Regions from separate parts of the Marinicellulosiphila megalodicopiae genome, predicted to be linked through region 3. Evidence: predicted binding sites of a transcription regulator. Region 3 holds the regulator's gene; each other region holds the start of a gene.
What was found. The regulator PhoB, encoded in region 3, activates phosphate uptake and scavenging genes when phosphate is short. The targets are predictions, from matches to a motif close to TGTCATANNNNTGTCANA.
Positions count from the first base shown of each region.

Region 1: a site for PhoB is predicted at 1,105-1,122, ahead of TYM08_RS05665 (PstS family phosphate ABC transporter substrate-binding protein). Genes of this name have one in related genera too.
Region 2: a site for PhoB is predicted at 1,064-1,081, ahead of TYM08_RS00545 (inorganic phosphate transporter). Genes of this name have one in related genera too.
Region 4: a site for PhoB is predicted at 693-710, ahead of ppk1 (polyphosphate kinase 1). Genes of this name have one in related genera too.

Region 1 covers NZ_AP023087.1:1,321,655-1,323,868, reverse strand. The annotation lists gene TYM08_RS05675 (MotA/TolQ/ExbB proton channel family protein) at 1-101, opposite strand, end outside; gene TYM08_RS05670 (DUF3450 domain-containing protein) at 103-864, opposite strand; gene TYM08_RS05665 (PstS family phosphate ABC transporter substrate-binding protein) at 1,163-2,203, shown strand.
Region 2 covers NZ_AP023087.1:136,087-138,300, forward strand. The annotation lists gene TYM08_RS00540 (carbon-nitrogen hydrolase family protein) at 1-852, opposite strand, end outside; gene TYM08_RS00545 (inorganic phosphate transporter) at 1,195-2,214, shown strand, end outside.
Region 3 covers NZ_AP023087.1:1,058,795-1,061,008, forward strand. The annotation lists gene ubiA (4-hydroxybenzoate octaprenyltransferase) at 1-446, shown strand, start outside; gene phoB (phosphate regulon transcriptional regulator PhoB) at 541-1,236, shown strand; gene phoR (phosphate regulon sensor histidine kinase PhoR) at 1,284-2,214, shown strand, end outside.
Region 4 covers NZ_AP023087.1:3,772,640-3,774,853, reverse strand. The annotation lists gene TYM08_RS16285 (CotH kinase family protein) at 1-536, shown strand, start outside; gene ppk1 (polyphosphate kinase 1) at 753-2,214, shown strand, end outside.

The DNA of each region.
Region 1 (2,214 bases), 260 kb from region 3:
ACATTTCCCTGCTTAACAGATTGCATCAATTTTTCTAAATCAGTTTGCGCAACACTTGAAAATGACACACAAATTAATATACATGCGAATATTTTTTTCATTTTATTGCTCCTTAACTGCAGCGACAGGTAACATCATTAAACTTGCTGGTAATTGATTACGCGCAATTCGTATACCGTCTCGAATGGTATTATTAAAATCATCACTAACCGTTGTCCATTTTTTATCCTGCACATTCCAAATTCCACTTTGTTTTTTATCAAGGGTTTGAAAATACAGAGCTGTTCGGCCTATTCTTAATATGTCTACTTCCAAATTTTGTGAATTAACTGTGATATTATCTTGATACGCTTCAATCATAGATCCATATTGCATTTCAACTTGGTAAGCTTCTAATACTTGGCGAAGTTTTTCTGAAACTGTAATTTCAGGATTAATCATCGCCTCTTCTAAAAATACAATTCGCTCATTACGCTCTTTTAACGAAAAAGGAAGATCTAATATCACAAATGATTCTAATGCTTTAATCATTCGTAGCATCAAAGGCATTAACTGGCGTTCAATGTGTGTCACTTTATCTATTGATTCATCTAAAATATTAATATCTTGTTGTTGCGCGTTTACCTGTTCAGTTAATTGAACATTATAAACCTGAAGCCCTTCAACCAATTTTAATTCAGATTGAAACTTTTGAAATAAGGCTAAAGTACTTTGATTTAATGTATCAATTTTTACTTGAGATTGTTGACTGTCTTTAATATTTTTTTCAATTTCAGTCATAATTTGTGCGGGTTCAACTTGAGCAAATAATGGCGTTGATGCAATGGAAATGCTTGCAGCCAATAACGCGTTGCGTAATTTCATGGAGATGCCTAATGTATTTTGATTTTAATGGTATTTGATTTTGTATTTGTTTTTGTAATTTGAATTTAATGATTAATTTATTCCGCGCTATTATGAGGATTTAGATGACAGTTTATTGAAGGTTTTATGACAGATTTGTTAAAAATTTATTACAAAAAAATGACAGCGACACTTATTCATTTTTTATTCATATCAGTCATTGCAAACTCACCTTGTTTTATTTCATAGCTGTAAGAAAACTGTCACATAAGTGTCATATTATGCGCAAAAAATTAACAATCTTTATTAGAGAAATAACATGCCTAAATTTAAAATAATCAATCTCACTATTTTTGCAACTACCATAGTTTGCAGCGGATTATCCCTAGCTCGTGATACCATCAACATTGTGGGTTCATCAACGGTTTATCCATTTGCTACTACAGTAGCAGAGCGTTTTGGTAAAACTTCTGAATTCAGTACACCAACTGTTGAGTCAACAGGAACAGGTGGAGGCTTACAATTATTTTGCCAAGGTGTCGGCAGCGATTATCCTGATATTGCCAATGCATCACGCCGTATAAAAAAATCAGAAATTGGATTGTGTAAAAAAAATGGTATCGATGACATTATTGAAGTATTGGTCGGTTACGATGGGATTGCTTTGGCAAACTCAAACAAAGCAGAACGTTTTCGTTTAACTACACGGGATATATTTTTAGCCTTAGCGCGTCAAGTGCCAGGTAAACGACCAGGCAAGTTAATTGATAATCCTTATCAAACTTGGAAAGATGTGAATCCGTCTTTGCCGAATATTAAAATTCGAGTGTTAGGTCCTCCAGTAACCTCTGGTACTCGTGATGCGTTTAATGAAATTGCATTAGAAGATGGCTGTAAATCTTTTGATTGGTTAGACAAATTAAAATACAAAAGCACTGAACAATACCGTGCCGTTTGCCATTCTATTCGTGAAGACGGTGCGTTTATCGAATCCGGTGAAAACGATAATTTAATCGTGCAAAAATTAGTGGCGGATCCTGAAGCGTTAGGTATTTTTGGTTACTCATTTTTAGATCAAAACAGAGATTTAGTTCAAGCTTCGTCTATCAACGGTCAGTATCCAAGCTTTGAAACCATTGCCAGTGGCGAATACTCTATTTCACGTTCGTTATATTTTTATGTCAAGAAAAAACATGTGGATGTCATTCCTGGTTTAAGACAATTTATGACTGAATTTGTCAGCGAAAAATCCATTGGTGATGATGGTTATTTATTAGACAAAGGCATTATTAGTTTAAGTGAAGATGAAAAGGCGACAGCTAGAAGTAATGTTAAAAACTTAACGCCTATTTCATTCTAAGTACAATTTAC
Region 2 (2,214 bases), 920 kb from region 3:
ATAACGTATGGCTTCGGTTTGATTTTTTTGCTCGATCAATCCCATTAATGGCGCATTAAAAAACTCAGGAAACAAAATAAAGTCACTTTGATAATCTGATACTGTATCCACAAAATACTCTATTTGTTTCATCATTTCTTCGGCACTTTCAATGGCGCGCATTTGCCACTGTACTGCACCCACACGAACGATATTTTTACTGACTTCAATGACTCGATCATCCGGTTCAAACAGAATATTGTTCCACTCCAATAATGTGGCGTAGCCTTCTGATTGCTCATCTTCTGGCAAATATTTTTTTAACAAGCGCTTTACTTGGAAGTCATTGGCTAGTTGAAATGACAATATAGGATCGTAAATTTGCTTTTGATCCACCTGCTCAATATATTGTGCAGGGTTTAAATCAGGGTATTTATAAAAATTTGGGATCCGACCCCCGGCTAAAATTGCGCGCAGGTTGTATTGGCGACACAATTCTTTGCGCGCATCGTATAGGCGGCGCCCTAATCGCATTCCGCGATAATCACCACTGATCACCACATCTAACCCGTAAAGCGCATCACCATTTGGATCGTGATTAACAATATTGTTTGTATCCACAATATCTTCGTAGGTATGAGGGTTGGAAAAACGTTGATACGTCACCTGAATACTTAAAGCAATGCCCACTAATTGGTCACCATCCCAAATACCTATTTGTCCTTCTTCAAATTCAGTAATTAAATATTTAATGGTATGCATTGGCCATGCGCCGCCTAAATCTGCGTAGACTTTATCCATAAGGCGTTTAATCTGGTCGTATTGATCAATATGTAAATTGGAAATACTTAAAAGGGGTTGTTGCGAAGCCATGATAGGTGCTCTAAAAATTTGAATGAATAAACTGAGCATAATGATTTGTTTAAATGTGAGCAAGATAGTTTTATGTTTTTCAAAATTGAGCTCAATTAAACGTCAACATTCAATATAACCACCATAAACACTGAGCTAAGACTCAAGCTCATTCATTTTTTTGAGATTTTTTTACATAATTTTAAAAAAAACATTAATTGTTGCATTCAAATATTACAAATTTATGAAATCCTTTTGTGGTAATTTGAATTTAATTTAAAGACAATAGCGCGCTTTAATTTGTGCCTTAATTTTTAAGGGGCAAAATCATTCTTAAACTACCTCCCATTAAGAGGAATACACATGTCAAACCCTGAGAACAAACCTAGCAGTTTGGAAAACATTCATTGGAGCCTGCGTTACGGATTATGTGCGGCATTTTTATTAGGGATTTTTCTATATGTACTTTTCATTGTTGGTGCAAGTAGTTACTTACTTATTTTTGCAGCCTTAGCTGGCGGTTACATGGCGATCAATATTGGCGCAAACGATGTGGCCAATAATGTGGGTCCGGCTGTAGGTTCTGGGGCGATTACTTTAGTAGCTGCTGTTGGATTAGCCGCTGTATGTGAAGCCGCCGGTGCTTTGATTGCAGGTGGTGATGTTGTATCAACCATTAAAAAAGGCATCATTGACCCAAGTGTGATTTCAGATACACGTGAATACATCTGGTTAATGGCTGGGGCGTTATTAGCAGGCGCTTTATGGCTTAATTTTGCAACTTGGATGGGTGCACCTGTATCAACGACTCACTCAATTGTAGGTGGCGTATTAGGTGCGGGTATTGCAGCTGGTGGTTTAGGCATTGCTGATTGGGGCGTAATGAGTCAAATTGTAGCAAGTTGGATAATCTCTCCTGCATTAGGCGGTTTGATTGCGGCGGGCACATTAGCGTTAATCAAACAAACGATTATGTATCGTGAAGACAAAGTGGGTGCGGCTAAAAATTTCGTACCGATCTTCATCTCAGTTATGGCGTTTGCATTTTCAGTTTATCTAGTATTAAAAGGCATCAAAAAAATCTGGGAAGCCGAGCTTTGGGAAGCAGGTTTAGTCGGTTTAGTCATTGCGATCATCATCTTTATCATTAGCAAGCGTGCGATTATCAAACAGTCCGTTACCATGGAAAACACTCGTTTTAGTGTAAACAATTTGTTTACTATCCCATTAATCTTTGCCGCGGGATTGTTAAGTTTTGCTCATGGTGCAAACGATGTAGCAAATGCAGTGGGTCCATTAGCAGCGATTGTTGATGCATTCAACTCAGCAGAAATTCATTCAAAAGCGGCGATTCCATTATGGGTAATGATCATTGGTGCGCTT
Region 3 (2,214 bases):
CACAGGTTGTATTGGGTGCTGCATTTTCTTGGGCAATTGTGATGTCTTTTACAGCTTTGGAACAATCACTTGATAGTAAGGTTTGGCTTTTATACACAGCAAATCTATTATGGACGGTAGCTTATGACACTCAATATGCCATGGTCGATCGAGATGATGATTTAAAAGCAGGGGTTAAATCCACTGCGATTCTTTTTGGAGATATGGATAACGTTGCCATTATTGGGTTGCAAGTTTTGTCAATTATTACGTTTTTATTACTCGGCGGTCACATAGAGGCAGGTTGGTTTTATTATTTGGGTGTGTTGGCTATGGCTGGATGTTTTATTTATCAAGCATGGTTAACCAAAGACAGAATAAAACAGCAGTGTTTTAATGCATTTTTGCATAATTTTTGGGCTGGGATGTGTATATTTATCGGTATCTTTATCGATAAACTGACATGATACTGTCATTAAAATTACTTCGTACTGTCACAAAACTGTAATATAAACAGGTTCTAATACGCCACTTTAAACCATCAGATATCGAGTAAATAACATGTCTCAACGCTCAATCTTAATTGTGGATGATGAAGTCGCTATTCGTGAGATGATTGCTTCAGCATTAGAAATGGCAGGATATAACACGTTAGAAGCAGGGGATGCATCAACAGCGCATGGACTTATTATTGATAAACAACCTGATTTAATATTATTAGATTGGATGATGCCAAATATCTCAGGCATTGAATTGGCGCGTCGATTAAAACGAGATGATTTAACAAAAAATATTCCAATTATTATGCTGACAGCAAAAGCCGATGAAGATAATAAAATTTTAGGTTTGGAAGCAGGAGCTGACGATTATATTACCAAGCCTTTTTCACCGCGAGAATTGGTTGCACGATTAAAAGCGGTATTACGTCGAACCATTGATGAAGATGAGTCCACGCCTATTGAATTTCATGGTTTAATATTGGATCCACATTCTCACCGTGTCAGTGTACAAGAACACGAATTAGAAATGGGCCCCACAGAATTTAGATTACTGCACTTTTTTATGAGCCACTGTGAGCGTGCTTATTCACGTTCACAATTATTAGATCAAGTTTGGGGTGGTAATGTTTATGTGGATGAGCGCACTGTTGATGTTCATATAAGGCGCTTGCGAAAAGCTATTGGTGAGCCGCATCAAAATATGATTCAAACTGTTCGTGGAACGGGCTATCGTTTCTCCTCTAAAATCGCTATTTAACGGCGGCTTTTGTCTGTTAAAATCGCACTTTTTAAGCTGTATTGAGTATGATTCACAATGTTAAAGGCCGACTGGCTTCTAGAACTGTTTTACTAATAATTGCATCTTGGGTATTCGGCTGGTTTTTCGATGCCCCTTATTTATGTCTATTTTTGACTCTTATCTCTTTGCTTACTTATCATGTATATCATTTATTAGAATTAGTAAAATGGTTGGCAAGTGGCAGTAAAACGTTGCCACCAGATAGTTTTGGCACCTGGGGGCAAATTTATGATCACCTACAAGTTAAACAATTAGCCCATTCTAAAGATATTGGTCGATACAAACGCATATTAAAACGAGTACAAGGATCTACAGAAGCGTTAGCCGATGCGGTAGTTATTATTAATAAAGACAATCAATTATTGTGGTGGAATCCAGCTGCCCAAGCTTTATTAAACCTCAAGCGTAAAGTGGACAGTGGTCAATTAATTACCAATTTAATTCGTGAGCCTAGATTTCATCTATTTTTAAATGATCAACAGCCAGGCAGTGCATTGTTAATTCAAACTGTGCATAACCCACCTAAACATATCCAAATTACTAAAACAATATATGGTAATGACGAGCGATTATTGTTGTTACGTGACATTTCGAAAATGAAGCAATTAGAAAAAACTCGACGTGATTTTATTTCCAACGCGTCACATGAATTGCGCACTCCGCTTACCGTTTTAAAAGGGTATTTAGAAACCTTTGATGATTACAAAGAGGATTTGCCAATCACATTTCACAAACCCCTAGTTCAAATGCAAAATCAAACGAATCGCATGGAGAATTTAGTTCGAGATTTATTAGCCTTATCAAAATTAGAAGAACAAAATACAGAGTTAAGGCAGTCCCAAATTGATGTGTCAGATATCATGGTTGAGATCATACAAGATGCACGTGTTTTAAGTGGTGAAAAAAATCAAGAAATTACTTTTAAAGCAAATAGCG
Region 4 (2,214 bases), 1.9 Mb from region 3:
ATTATGTAGAAGCGATCGCCAATGATTCAGCCTCTACTATCACTTACTCCCCAGCGGGTGCTGAACATGATGTGTATATTTATCAAGTTCAAGCAGCCAAAGACATTCAAAGTGCTGTAGTGATTAATGAGTTAATGTCCTCAAATCAAAGCATCGTTTCAGATGAGCAAGGTGAGTTTGGTGACTGGGTTGAGTTATACAATAATGCAGATCAGCCATTTGATTTAAGTGGTTATTATTTAACGGATGAAGATACCAACTTAACACGCTGGTCATTTCCCCAAGGTACAAGTATTGCTGCAAAAAGTGTTTTGGTTGTATGGCTTGATGATAAAGAGACCTTGAATACAGGGTTACATGCTAACTTTAAATTGAGTTCAAGTGGTGAAAGTTTGTATTTAGTTACACCTGAATTAAGCTTTGCTGATAGCGTCACGTTCACGCAGTCTTTAGTTGATCAAAGCTATGCGCGTACACCAAATGGTACAGGTGATTTCAGTTGGATAAATGCTCCGAGCTATAATGAGGCTAACTAATTTCAATACATATCAAGAAAACAAATGAAACTGAATAATTATTAATTAGTTTGTTAAATCTCACATATACAAAGCGCTTCGGCGCTTTTTTTTGGTTTAGTGTCCTGTAGATATTGTAAATTGCAAAAGATAGGAATAGTCTAACAAACGCTTTTATGTCAATAAACTTTAATATTCGTGTGCGAACATGAACACTTTTACATTGTGCAGAATACTATGACCATTCAAACTATCGACGAACAAGAAAAATATTACCCTAAAGAATTAAGTTGGTTATCTTTTAATCAGCGAGTATTACAAGAAGCGGGGGATAAAAATAACCCAATAATTGAACGAATCCGTTTTTTAGGGATTTATTCAAGTAATTTAGATGAATTCTATCGCGTGCGTGTTGCTGAAGTTAAGCGTGAAATTTTAATTTTAAGCAATAAAGGTGAAGCACAAAAAGCACAATTACGTAAGCATGTAATGGAAGACATCCAAAATAAAGTAGTACAACAGACTCAAGAATTCGAAGGTATCTATTTCGATATTGTGAAAGTATTAAAGCGATATAATATTTGTATCGATACTCAAAACGAATTAAGCGAATACCAAACGGATTGGGTTCGATATTATTTTAGTGACAAAGTACTCAGGCATATCGCCCCTGTTTTATTACATAATAAAGTTGATTTAGTTTCTCGATTAAATGATAACTCGACATATTTATTTGTTGCACTGCATATTGCAGACAAAGCAACAAAATATGCAGTGATTGAAGTGCCTTCTCATCAATTATCTCGTTTTGTTGTTATTCCACCATTAAAATCACGAAAACAAAAACACATCATATTATTGGATGACATTGTTAAATTATGTCTGACACAAATTTTTAAAGGGTTCGTTGAATTTGACACTATCGAATCTTACTCCTTTCAAATGACACGAGATTCTGAATATTCTATCAATGATGAAATTGATGAAAGTTACGTGGAAAAAATGTCATTGAGCATGAAACAGCGATTAAGTGCAGAGCCTGTACGAATTAACTATGATGGCAATATGCCTGACGAAATGTTGCATTATTTAAAACGACGCTTAAAGCTTTCAAATATTGATGGCATGATTCCAGGGGGGAGTTATCGTAACTTTAAAGACTTTATTGGATTTCCTAACGAGGGACGTGACTATTTAGAAAATCCGCATTTACCTGCGATCAGTACAAAAGATTTTACGGATTTTGATACGGTTTTTGATGCAATTAAACATAAAGATATTTTACTGCATTATCCTTATCATCGTTATGTGCATTTTACTGAGTTTGTAAGACAAGCCGCGTTTGACCCAAGTGTAAAACATATTCGGATCAATATTTATCGAGTGGCAAAAAATTCTCGAATTATTAATTCATTAATTGATGCGGTAGATAATGGAAAAACCGTAACGGTACTTGTTGAATTACGCGCCAGATTTGATGAAGAAAATAATATCCAATGGGCTAAAAAAATGAAAGATGCGGGTATTAAAGTGGTATTTGGTATCCCTTCTTTAAAAGTACATTGTAAATTGTGTGTGGTGTCACGCGAAGAAAAAGGAAAGATCATTCGTTACGTGCATTTTGGTACTGGTAATTTTAATGAAAAAACAGCCAAAATTTATACAGATATGAGTTTGTTTACATGCAATCAAGAGTTAG